Linked DNA regions of Spinactinospora alkalitolerans. The protein of the gene in region 2 interacts with the protein of the main gene of each other region in a pairwise test. Links are inferred from orthologs where the notes say so. Each region holds a gene or a part of one and is shown on either strand. Other genes may lie near its edges.

Region 1 (5,081 bases), 3.3 Mb from region 2 along the record:
CTGGTGGAGAACCTGCGCTTCGAGCCGGGGGAGACCAGCAAGGACGACGCCGAGCGCGCCGAGTTCGCCGACCGCCTCGCCGGGCTCGCCGACCTCTACGTCGGCGACGGCTTCGGTGCCGTGCACCGCAAGCACGCCAGCGTCTTCGACCTGCCCCGGCGCCTGCCGCACGCGGCGGGCGGCCTGGTCTTCACCGAGGTCGACGTGCTGCGTCGGCTCACCGAGTCCCCCGAGCGCCCCTATGCGGTGGTGCTGGGCGGCTCCAAGGTCTCCGACAAGCTCGGCGTCATCGACAATCTGCTCACCACCGCCGACCGCATCCTCATCGGCGGCGGCATGGTGTTCACCTTCCTCGCCGCCAAGGGCTACGAGGTGGGCTCCAGCCTGCTGGAGCGCGACCAGATCGACACGGTCAACGACTACCTGCGCCGCGCCGAGGAGCACGGCGTGGAGTTCGTGCTGCCGGTCGACGTCGTCGCGGCCGACTCCTTCTCCGCCGACGCCGCGCACGACGTGGTCGAGGCCGGCGCCATCCCCGCCGACCGGATGGGCCTGGACATCGGCCCGCGTTCGGCCGAGCTGTTCGCCGCCAAGCTGGCCGACGCCAGGACCGTGTTCTGGAACGGCCCGATGGGCGTGTTCGAGATGGCGCCGTTCGCCGGCGGCACCAGGGCCGTCGCCCAGGGCCTGATCGACTCCGGGGCCTTCACCGTGGTGGGCGGGGGCGACTCCGCCGCGGCCGTGCGGGCGCTCGGCTTCGACGAGAAGGCGTTCGGACACATCTCCACCGGCGGCGGCGCCAGCCTGGAGTACCTCGAAGGCAAGACCCTCCCCGGCATCGCGGCACTGGAAGAGTAGGGCAATCATGGCAAACGCCAAGCGCAAGCCGCTGATCGCGGGCAACTGGAAGCTGCACAACAACCACTTCGAGGCCATCGCGCTGGTCCAGAAAATGGCGTTCTCGCTCAACGGCGCCGACTTCGACGCCGCCGAGGTCGTGGTCCTGCCGCCGTTCACGAGCCTGCGCAGCGTGCAGACCCTCGTCGACGGTGACAAGCTCAAGATCGGCTACGGCGCCCAGGACATCTCCCAGCACGAGAAGGGCGCCTACACCGGCGAGGTCTCGGGGCCGATGCTGGCCAAGCTCGGCTGCTCCTACGTGCTGGCCGGGCACTCCGAGCGCCGCGAGCACCACAACGAGGACGACGCGGTCGTCAACGCCAAGGTCAAGGCGGCCTTCGCCAACGACATCACCCCGCTCCTGTGCCTGGGGGAGGGGCTGGAGGTGCGCAAGGCCGGCGACCAGGTGGCCCACACCGTCGCCCAGCTCGACGGCGCGCTCAAGGGCGTCACCGAGGAGCAGGCCCGCCGCCTGGTCATCGCCTACGAGCCGGTCTGGGCCATCGGCACCGGCGAGGTCGCCACCCCCGACGACGCCCAGGAGGTGTGCGCGGCGCTGCGCGTGCGCCTGGGCGAGCTGTACTCGCCGGAGGCCTCGCGCGAGACGCGGATCCTCTACGGCGGCTCGGTCAAGAGCGACAACATCGCCGGCATCATGGCCAAGAGCGACGTCGACGGCGCCCTGGTGGGCGGTGCGAGCCTCAAGGCCGACGAGTTCGTCAAGCTGGTCCGCTTCCGCGAGCAGTCCTGACCTCCCGCGCCGATTCATTCGGGCCCGCGCCGTTGCTCCGCGTGCGGGTCCGAATGCCCGGGGAAGGGCCCTTCGTCCCCGAAACGGCGCGATCCGGCCGCCCGCATGGCGGTACAGAAGGGTAACGCGCGCTACACTGCGCGCAAGGTTCTTCGTCGAACCGGTCCGCGATGCGCAAGTCACGCGGTAAAATTCAGTATTGTCCCCGGTTCCTCATCCGCCGGGCCGCCGACCGCCTCGGGCGGTGCGACCGCGGAGGAACCCTAGATCGTCAATTCCCCCTCGTTGGGGTCGAGTTACGGGTGAGCACGTGATCCTCGGTCTGTCCGTTGTCCTGATGATCTTCAGCGTGCTGATGATCCTGCTGGTGCTGCTCCACAAGGGCAAGGGCGGTGGCCTGTCCGACCTGTTCGGCGGCGGCGTCACCTCCTCCCTGGGCGGCTCGTCGGTGGTGGAGCGCAATCTCGACCGCCTGACGATCATCACCGCTTCGCTGTGGATCGTCTGCGTCGTCGCCCTGGGTCTGCTGCTCAACCGGGGAGCCTAACCCCCCAGTACCCCCTCGTGCCCGTTACGGTCCGGGCACCAGCGCCCGGCACCCTGCCGCCGTGCGGAGCGCATACCAGGTTTCCCCTCACCGGGGTATGTCCTTGCGAAGGAGTTTTTCGTGGGTAGTGGCAGTGCCATCCGTGGCAGCCGCGTCGGTGCCGGCCCGATGGGCGAGGCCGAGCGCGGCGAGTCCGCGCCGCGGATTCGAGTCCCGTTCTACTGTGCCAACAAGCACGAGGTCGTGCCGAGTTTCTCGCACGAGGCTCAGGTGCCCGAGGAGTGGGACTGCCCGCGCTGCGGCTTCCCCGCGGGCAAGGACCCCGAGAACCCGCCGGCCCCTCCGCGCACCGAGCCCTACAAGACCCACCTGGCCTACGTGAAGGAGCGGCGCAGCGACGCCGACGGCCAGGCCATCCTGGATGAGGCCCTGGCCAAGCTGCGGGCCGACCGCGCGGCCATCGACGCCGCGATGAGGGCCAACGCCAACTGAGCCGGACCCGGCGACCACGACGGCGATGCCCCGCCCGACGGCGGGGCATCTCGTTTTTCCGGGCGCTCCTTCGGGGCGGGCCCGGTCCTTCGAGCGTCCGGAGCGTCGGCGTCAGGCCGGCGCCCGACCGCCCAGCCTGCGGGTGAGTTCGGCCGCGGCGTCGCGGGCGCGCGCGGCCAGCGCGGCGGGCGTGACCGGCCGGGCGCTGGGGACGGTCAGGCCGATCGCCGCCGCAGGGCTCCCGGTGTGGTCGAAGGCCGCGGCGGCCACCGAGGCGAACCCCTCCGCCACCTGCTGGTCCTCGCTCGACCAGCCGCGCCGGCGCTCGTCGGCGAGCAGGTCCCGCAGCTCCCGAGGGGAGGCCGGGCCGCGTCCGGTGCGGCTGACGAACGGTTCGGTCCCGGGGAAGAGCGCCCGCACCTGCGCGCGCGGCAGGCGGGCGAGCATGGCGCGGCCGGACGCGGTCAGGTGCGCCGGCAGCCGCACGCCCACGCCGGTGATCAGCACGGGCGCGTGGCGGGGCTGCTCCTTCAGCAGGTAGAGGGTGTCGCAGCCGTGCAGCACGCCCAGGTGCGCGGTCGCGCCGGTCTCCTCGGCGAGCCGGGTGAGCAGCGGCCGGGCCAGCCGCTCCAGCGGACCGTGGCGCAGATAGGCCGATCCGATCTCGAACGCGGCCACCCCCAGCCCCCACCGCCGCTCTTCGGGCAGGTGGGTGACGAACCCCTCCTCGGCCATGGCCTCCAGCAGTTGGTAGGCGCTGGAGCGCGGCAGTCCCAGGCCCCGCGCGATGGCGGTGGCCGAGACCGGCCCGGCCTGCGCCGCGAGGAAGCGCAGCAGCCGCAGGGCGCGCGTTGCGGCGGGAACATGGCTCATGGGTCGATTCTCGCCGCTGGAACGCGCGCCGGCCTCCCCGCTTCCGGATGCCTCCGCCTCCCGCGGTGCGCTCGGCCCGCGCGCTCCGTGGTCGCCCCGTGCGCGGGAAGACGGGGACGGAGCACCGGCGCGGGAACATAGTTCAATTTTCAACTGTTTGCTACCGTGGAGACCGAACCGGCTGAAGGAGTGACCATGAGCGTGCGCCCCGCGGGAATCCACCACGTAACGGCCGTCGCCAGCGATCCGCAGGCCAACGCCGACTTCTACCTCAACGCACTGGGGATGCGGCTGGTCAAGAAGACCGTCAACTTCGACGCCCCGGAGACCTACCACCTCTACTACGGCGACCGGGCGGGCAACCCCGGCACCATCATGACGTTCTTCCCCTGGCCCGGCGCACCCAAGGGCCGCCTGGGCGCCGGGCAGGCGACGACCACGTCGTTCTCGGTTCCCGAGGGCTCACTCGGCTGGTGGCAGGGGCACCTGGCCTCACTGGGAGTCGAGGCCACCCGGCCGGCCGAGCGGATCGAGGAGGACGTGCTCAGCCTGCGCGACCCCGACGGACTGGTGATCGAACTGGTCGCCAGCACCGACCACCACGACACCGACCCGTGGGACGGCGGTCGGATCCCGGTCGAGCACGCCATCCGCGGCGTCCGCGCGGTCACGCTCACCGAGCACGACCACGAGCGCACCGCCGACATGCTGGCCGGCCGGCTCGGATTCACGCTCGCGGCCGAGCAGAACGGCCGCTACCGCTTCCACACCGCCGACGCCGGGAGCGCCGTGGGCACGGTGGTCGACGTGCTCGCCGACCCGCGCGCACCGCTCGGGCACGTGGCGGCCGGCACCGTCCACCACGTCGCCTACCGCGCCCCGGACGCCCAGGCCCAGGTCGACTGGCGGCAGAGCCTGCTCGACGACGGCGTCGGGGTCACCGAGATCCGCGACCGCTCCTACTTCACCTCGATCTACTTCCGCGAGCCCGGCGGGGTGCTGCTGGAGATCGCCACCGACGGCCCCGGCTTCGACTACGACGAGCCGCTGCTGCAGCTCGGCCGCAGCCTGAAGCTGCCGCCGTGGCTGGAGCCCGACCGGGCCCAGATCGAGCGCGCCCTGCCCGCCGTGAAACCGGGGGACGACGCGTGAGCGGCCTCGGCTTCGAGCACGTGTTCCACCCGGCCGCCGCGCAGGGCGGGCCCACCCTGCTCCTGCTGCACGGCACCGGCGCCGACGAGCACGACCTGCTCGGCCTCGGCCGGGCGCTCGCGCCGGGCGCCGCGCTGCTGTCGCCGCGCGGGAAGGTGAGCGAGAACGGCGCCAACCGCTGGTTCCGGCGGCTGCGCGAAGGTGTCTTCGACGTCGACGACGTCATCGCCCGCACCCACGAACTCGCCGGATTCGTGGAGGAGTCCGTGGCGGCCCGCGGACTCGACCCCGCCTCCGTCGTGGCGGTCGGCTTCTCCAACGGCGCCAACATCGCCGCCGCGACGCTGCTGCTGCGTCCGGACCTGC
Region 2 (6,439 bases):
CCCTTTACCGGGCGGTCCGGTTTCCCACCCCCTCGGTGTTTTGTGGGGGTACGGGACGCGGTACCGCCGTGTGCAGGGGAGATTGCCACCTGACAAGCGGTGGATATCGGGCTAGCGTTCCAGACATGGCACCCGTCCGGGTCCGTGGTTGCGTCGGGCGCGGCGCCCTCCGAGTGGGGGCGCCGGTTCGGCAAGCCGATGCCAGCCGCAGGCGAAACGGCCCACGTAAGGCGACTTTTCGTCGACCGATCACGGTGCGGCTTAGAGGTAAGACCTGCCCCGTCGGAGGACCCGATGTCCTCCAGCACAGGGAGAAGGGCAGTAGTGGCGCTCAAGCGCCGCGGGACCCTCAGCAGGCGGATGTGGGGACGAAGACCAGGTCGGCCGGACGGGTGGCATCTCTCTTCAGCATGTCCGCGGGGGAGTCCTCCCCGCGCCTCCGTCGGCCTTGCGAGCCGCTGCGATCACCCATCGGGCACCGGGTGAATACCCGTGGTCCTGTGGGTATACGGCTCCCAACATCAGCCGGCGCCGCCGTCTGCGGGCCATGGGCCGCAGACGGCGGCGGGAGAGGAGGAGGCGAACCGACGCCCACCGTTCAAGCAGGAGCGGGCACAGCAACAGCAAGCCTGGCCGTCGGCAGAGACGGCCAAGCGATGAAGGGGGTCTTGTGGACATCATCGTCAAGGGTCGGCGCACCGGCGTCAGCGACAAGTTCCGGCGGCACGCCGAAACCAAGCTGGCCAAACTCTCCAAGTGGGAGCAGAAGGGCATGAGCGTCGATGTGGAGGTGTCCAAAGAGCGAAACCCGAAGCTGGCGGATCAGCGTGAGCGGGTTGAACTGACCATCCACACCAACGGCCCGGTGATCCGGGGCGAGGCTTCCGCTGACGACCGCTACACCGCGCTCGACCTGGCTCTCGACCGCATCGAGGCGCGACTGCGCAAGGCCGCCGACCGGCGCAAGGTGCACAAGGGCAACCGAGCCCCGGTCTCGGTGGCTGCGGCGACCGCCGAACTCGCGAACTCCACCGGGGCGCCGCTCGGCGAGGTGACCCGACCGGCTCCCGTTCCCTCCCCGGCGGAAGACCCCGACGAGATCGACGGCGCGGCCGTCGACAGCGCGTTCGCCGACGAGGTCGTGGAACTCGACACCCAGGGCGGTGCCCCCGTTATCGTTCGGGAGAAATTCCACTACGCCAAACCGATGACCATTGACCAGGCCCTTATGGAAATGGAACTCGTGGGCCACGATTTCTACCTCTTCCGCGACGAGGAGCGCGACGCGCCGAGCGTCGTCTACCGCAGGAAGGGCTTCAACTACGGGGTCCTGCGCCTCATGGAATAAAGTGAGGCCCGTCTTCGAAAGGCCGTCGGCGCGCCGCGTCCGGTGAAGCGCCGGGCGCGGCGCGCCGAGGACGCGGCGCCCCCCGGTCCCGCTCGCGCATGGCGGCCGTCGGCTACGCCGCCCGCGAAAGGGTCCGCGGACGCGGACCGGCCGTTCTTCGCCGGGACGCCGGGCTCGTCCGTGCCCGCCGTCAGACGCCCTCCCCCTGGATCTCCCGGTCGCGCCGCTTGATCTTGTGCAGCGGCGTGGAGTGCGGCTCCTCGGAGTCGTAGCGCGGATCGTCCAGGACCACGTCGGTGAAGATGTCGGACACCGCGCACAGGATCCCGCCGATGACCATGGCCGCCACGCCGACGCCCAGGAGCCACCACGCGGGCCCCAGGGCCAGGGAGAGGCCGGCCAGCACGAAGCCGACGAGCAGGAACGCGACGGCGACCCACGACGCCTGGCGGCCCCGGTGGTTGTTGGTCGGGGCCCAGGCCCCGCCCTCGATCTGGTAACCGCGGATGTAGCGGCTGCGGTTGCTATTGTGCGCCATAGCGGTACCCCCAGATACCACGGACTCCGATCGGGAACCCTTATGACGGTGGATAACCCGCCTGGAACCGGATAAACCCTGATGAGGGCCGCGCCGTGGGCTTCGGGATGCCCGCGCGGGGCCGATGAGGCAATAAGCTCGCCTACCATGGAATGCTGGGGGCGAAGGATCCGTTCCGTCCTCCGGATGCGGGCCACGATTCGGCGAGGAGCGCATTAGAAGTGCCAGGCATACTCGACAAGGTCCTGCGCGCGGGCGAGGGAAAGATCCTGCGCAAGCTCAAGAGGCTCAAGGACCAGATCAACTCGATCGAGGATGATTTCGTCGATCTGAGCGACGCCGAGCTGCGCGAACTCACCGACGAGTACAAGCAGCGGCTCGAAGACGGAGAAACGCTGGAGGACCTGCTCCCCGAGGCGTTCGCCACCGTGCGCGAGGCCGCCAAGCGGACGCTGGGTCAGCGCCCCTTCGACGTGCAGCTCATGGGCGGTGCGGCGCTGCACTTCGGCAACATCGCCGAGATGAAGACCGGTGAGGGCAAGACGCTCACCGCGGCGCTCGCCGTCTACCTCAACGCGCTCGCCGGGCAGGGCGTCCACGTGGTCACCGTCAACGACTACCTGGCCCGCCGCGACGCCGAGAACATGGGCCGCATCTACCGGTTCCTCGGCCTCGAGGTCGGGGTCATCGTGCCCGACATGTCCGCGGCCGACCGCCGCAAGGCCTACCAGGCCGACGTCACCCACGGCACCAACAACGAGTTCGGCTTCGACTACCTGCGCGACAACATGGCGCTGTCGAGCAAGGACCGCGTACAGCGCGAGCACAACTTCGCGATCGTCGACGAGGTCGACTCCATCCTCATCGACGAGGCCAGGACCCCGCTCATCATCAGCGGCCCGGCCGAGCAGAACTCCCGCTGGTACTCCGAGTTCGCCAAGATCGCGCCGCGGCTGCGCCGCGAGACCGACTACGAGGTCGACGAGAAGAAGCGCACGGTCGGCATCACCGAGTCCGGCGTGGAGAAGGTCGAGGACTGGCTCGGCATCGAGAACCTCTACGAGTCGGTCAACACCCCGCTGATCAGCTTCCTCAACAACTCGCTGAAGGCCAAGGAGCTCTACCGCCGCGACAAGGAGTACATCGTCAAGGACGGCGAGGTGCTCATCGTGGACGAGTTCACCGGGCGCGTCCTGCGCGGCCGCCGCTACAACGAGGGCATGCACCAGGCCATCGAGGCCAAGGAGAAGGTGCGGATCAAGGACGAGAACCAGACGCTCGCCAAGGTCACCCTGCAGAACTACTTCCGGCTCTACGAGAAGCTGTCCGGCATGACCGGTACCGCCACCACCGAGGCGGCGGAGTTCAACCAGACCTACGGCATCGGCGTGGTGCCCATCCCCACCAACAAGCCGATGATCCGCGACGACGAGCGCGACGTCGTCTACAAGAACGAGGACGCCAAGTTCCTCGCCGTCGTCGACGACATCGCCGAGTGCTACGAGGCCGGCCAGCCGGTGCTCGTCGGCACGACCAGCGTCGAGAAGTCCGAGCTGCTCTCCAAGCTGCTCAAGCAGCGCGGCGTCGACCACGAGGTGCTCAACGCCAAGAACCACGCGCGTGAGGCGTCGATCGTGGCGCGCGCGGGCAAGCTCAAGGGCGTCACGGTCGCCACCAACATGGCCGGCCGCGGCACCGACATCATGCTCGGCGGCAACCCCGACTTCATCGCCGACGAGGAGCTGCACGCCCGCGGCCTGTCCCCGCTGGAGACCCCCGAGGAGTACGAGGCGGCCTGGCCCGAGGCCCTGGAGAAGGCCCAGAAGGCGTTCGAGAACGAGCACGAGGAGGTCGTCGAGGTCGGCGGGCTCTACGTGCTGGGCACCGAGCGGCACGAGTCGCGCCGGATCGACAACCAGCTACGCGGCCGCTCCGGCCGCCAGGGCGACCCCGGCCGCTCGCGCTTCTACCTGTCGCTGGAGGACGACCTGATGCGGCTGTTCAACAGCGCCCGGGTCGAGATCATCATGGAGCGGCTGAACATCCCCGAGGACCAGCCCATCGAGTCGGGCGTGGTCAGCAAGGCCATCCAGTCCGCCCAGGGCCAGGTCGAGCAGCAGAACTTCGAGATCCGCAAGAACGTCCTGAAGTACGACGAGGTCCTCAACCGGCAGCGCAAGGTCATCTACGCCGAGCGCGGCAAGGTGCTGGAGGGGGCCGACCTCAAGGAGCAGGTCGAGTCGATGATCGACGACGTCCTCGACTCCTACGTCCGGGTGGCCACGGCCGAGGGCGACCCGGAGGACTGGGACCTCGACAAGCTGTGGAAGGCGTTCAAGCAGGTCTACCCGATCGACTTCACCGCCGACGAGCTCATCGAGGAGAACGGCGGTGAGCTGAGCTCGCTCACCCCCGAGCTCATCGGCCACCGGGTCCGCGAGGACGCCCATGCCGCCTACGAGCGCCGCGAGGAGGAGCTGGGCGCCGAGACCATGCGCGAGGTCGAGCGCCGCGTCATCCTGCAGGTCATGGACCGCAAGTGGCGCGAGCACCTCTACGAGATGGACTACCTCCAGGAGGGCATCGGCCTGCGCGCCATGGCGCAGCGCAACCCGCTGATCGAGTACCAGCGGGAGGGCTACGACATGTTCCAGGAGATGCTGGAGGGCATCAAGGAGGAGTCGGTCGGCTTCCTGTTCAACGTCGACGTCCAGGTGAAGGACAAGCCGGGCACGGTCACCGCCTCCGGCGCGGCGGCCACCGCGACGGCGGCCCCCGTGGTCACCACGGCCGAGGAGGAGCCGCGGGCCGCCGAGCAGCCGGCGGCCGAGGAGGCCGAGACCACGGAGGAGGCCGAGGAGAAGGCCTCGGCCAAGGCCGAGGGCAAGTCCGAGGACGAGACCCCCGACGTCGTGGTCCAGGGCTTCGGCGCCGACCGCCCGAGCCGGCTGCAGTACTCGGCGCCCGACGAGACCGGCGGTGTGGAACGCCACACCGAGTCCACCGACGACGACTACGCCAACACGCCGCGCAACGCGCCGTGCCCGTGCGGCTCCGGCAAGAAGTTCAAGCGCTGCCACGGCGACCCGAAGAACCGCGCCTGACGGCTTGACGCACGAGGCAGGACCCCGCCGCCGTCGGCGGGGCCCTGCCTCGCCGATCTCGACCGTGAGTTCCAACCGCGACCATCGGGGGTTTTGAAACCTCAGCCGAAGGCGGGATCCGCGGTGGTTGGGCGACGGTGCACGCCGCCCCCGGCCCCAGGGGGCCGAGGTTGAAACCCAAGGTCAAGATCGGCGGGTCTCCGGCGCCAGCGCCTCCAGGATCTCTTCGGCCCGCTGCGTCGCGGCGGCGGCGGACACGTCCGGGTGGCCCACCAGCGGGTCCCAGTTGAGGTCGTAGTAGAGCTCGGTCACGCCCTGCTCGGCCAGCCGGGCGACGTCCGCGCGGATCTGCTCGTAGGACCCGGACAGCCGCAACCGCCGCCCGTCGGGTCCCGCCGTGCCCGCACCGGTCTCGTCCACGCGCAGCACGCCGCGCACGACCACGCGCACCGCATCGGGATCCCGGCCGGCCCGCTCCGCCGACGCGCGCACCACCGCGATGTCCTCGGCGATCGAGGCCAGGTCGGTCGCGCTGCGGCTCATCCAGCCGGCCGACGCGCGGCCGGCCCGCTCCAGCGCCGGGCGCGCCACCCCGCCCAGCAGCACCGGCGGGCCGCCGGGCTGGACGGGCTTGGGGGCCATGCGGCCGGGCGGAACCGTGTAGAACTCGCCGTCGAACGCGCTGACCTCGTCGTTCCAGAGGGTGTGCAGCACCTTCAGGTACTCCTCCGCCCGCGCGCCGCGCCGCTCCCGCTTCGCTCCGGTGGCGGCGAACTCGATCGGCGCCCAGCCGATCCCGAGCCCCAGGTCGAGCCGCCCGGCGCTGAGCACGTCCAGCGTGGCCGCCTGCTTGGCCAGGTAGGTCGGTGAGATGAACGGAAGGTTCACCAGCGCGACGCCGAGCCGGATCCGCGAGGTGCGCGCCGCGGCGTAGGTCAGCGCCAGCAGCGGGTCCAGCACGCTCCGGTAGACCGGAGCGATGTCGTTGTCGGCGGGAGCCAGCAGCCGCTGGAAGGTCCACAGCGAGTCGTAGCCCAGTTCCTCCGCCCGCTCGGCGAACCCCGCGAGGTTCTGCGGCGTCGCCCACGCGCCCGCCACGGGCGCCCCGAATCCGATCTTCATGGCACCGAACCTACGGCACCGGCGTCCGCTCCGGTCGCAAGGGGGAGGGGAGAGCCGGGGGAGACCGCGTGACGCGGCGAGGGCGGGACCCTCGTGGAGCCCCGCCCTCGCCGTGTGCCTCTTCAGGTCAGGAGGAGGATCCGCGCCGGCCCTCCCCGCGGTCGGCCGCGCCGGTCGCCTGGTCGTCCTGCACCGGGCCGCCCGCCGGACCGGTGACGGAGGCGGCGGCGTCGGGGTTCGCCGCGACCGAGGCCTGCTCCTCGACCGGCTCGCGGCCCGGCGTGGGCAGGTTGAGCTTCGTGATCGCGAAGTAGAAGACCAGGTAGT

The links. The genes of interacting proteins can lie anywhere in the genome.
Region 1: the proteins of secA (region 2) and secG interact in binary tests that used the Escherichia coli proteins (3 or more experiments, as listed by UniProt). The link is inferred for Spinactinospora alkalitolerans from one-to-one orthologs.

Annotation. Positions count from the first base shown.
Region 1 is NZ_JACCCC010000001.1:1,938,128-1,943,208, forward strand. Bases 692-3,579 are described here. They hold secG (preprotein translocase subunit SecG), read left to right. Parts: upstream 692-1,961; coding sequence 1,962-2,198; downstream 2,199-3,579. Other genes in these bases: HDA32_RS08620 (phosphoglycerate kinase), read left to right, coding at 692-858; tpiA (triose-phosphate isomerase), read left to right, coding at 866-1,651; HDA32_RS08635 (RNA polymerase-binding protein RbpA), read left to right, coding at 2,319-2,690; HDA32_RS08640 (IclR family transcriptional regulator), read right to left, coding at 2,802-3,563. Also shown: more of HDA32_RS08620, read left to right, coding at 1-691; HDA32_RS08645 (ring-cleaving dioxygenase), read left to right, coding at 3,759-4,715; HDA32_RS08650 (alpha/beta hydrolase), read left to right, coding at 4,712-5,081. UniProt on the Escherichia coli protein: Subunit of the protein translocation channel SecYEG. Overexpression of some hybrid proteins has been thought to jam the protein secretion apparatus resulting in cell death; while this may be true it also results in FtsH-mediated degradation of SecY.
Region 2 is NZ_JACCCC010000001.1:5,274,771-5,281,209, reverse strand. Bases 1,721-5,190 are described here. They hold secA (preprotein translocase subunit SecA), read left to right. Parts: upstream 1,721-2,107; coding sequence 2,108-4,990; downstream 4,991-5,190. Other genes in these bases: HDA32_RS23540 (TIGR03619 family F420-dependent LLM class oxidoreductase), read right to left, coding at 5,174-5,190; HDA32_RS23550 (hypothetical protein), read right to left, coding at 1,721-1,886. In the rest of the region: hpf (ribosome hibernation-promoting factor, HPF/YfiA family), read left to right, coding at 671-1,348; more of HDA32_RS23550, read right to left, coding at 1,539-1,720; more of HDA32_RS23540, read right to left, coding at 5,191-6,112; HDA32_RS23535 (PTS transporter subunit EIIC), read right to left, coding at 6,240-6,439. UniProt on the Escherichia coli protein: Required for protein export, interacts with the SecYEG preprotein conducting channel.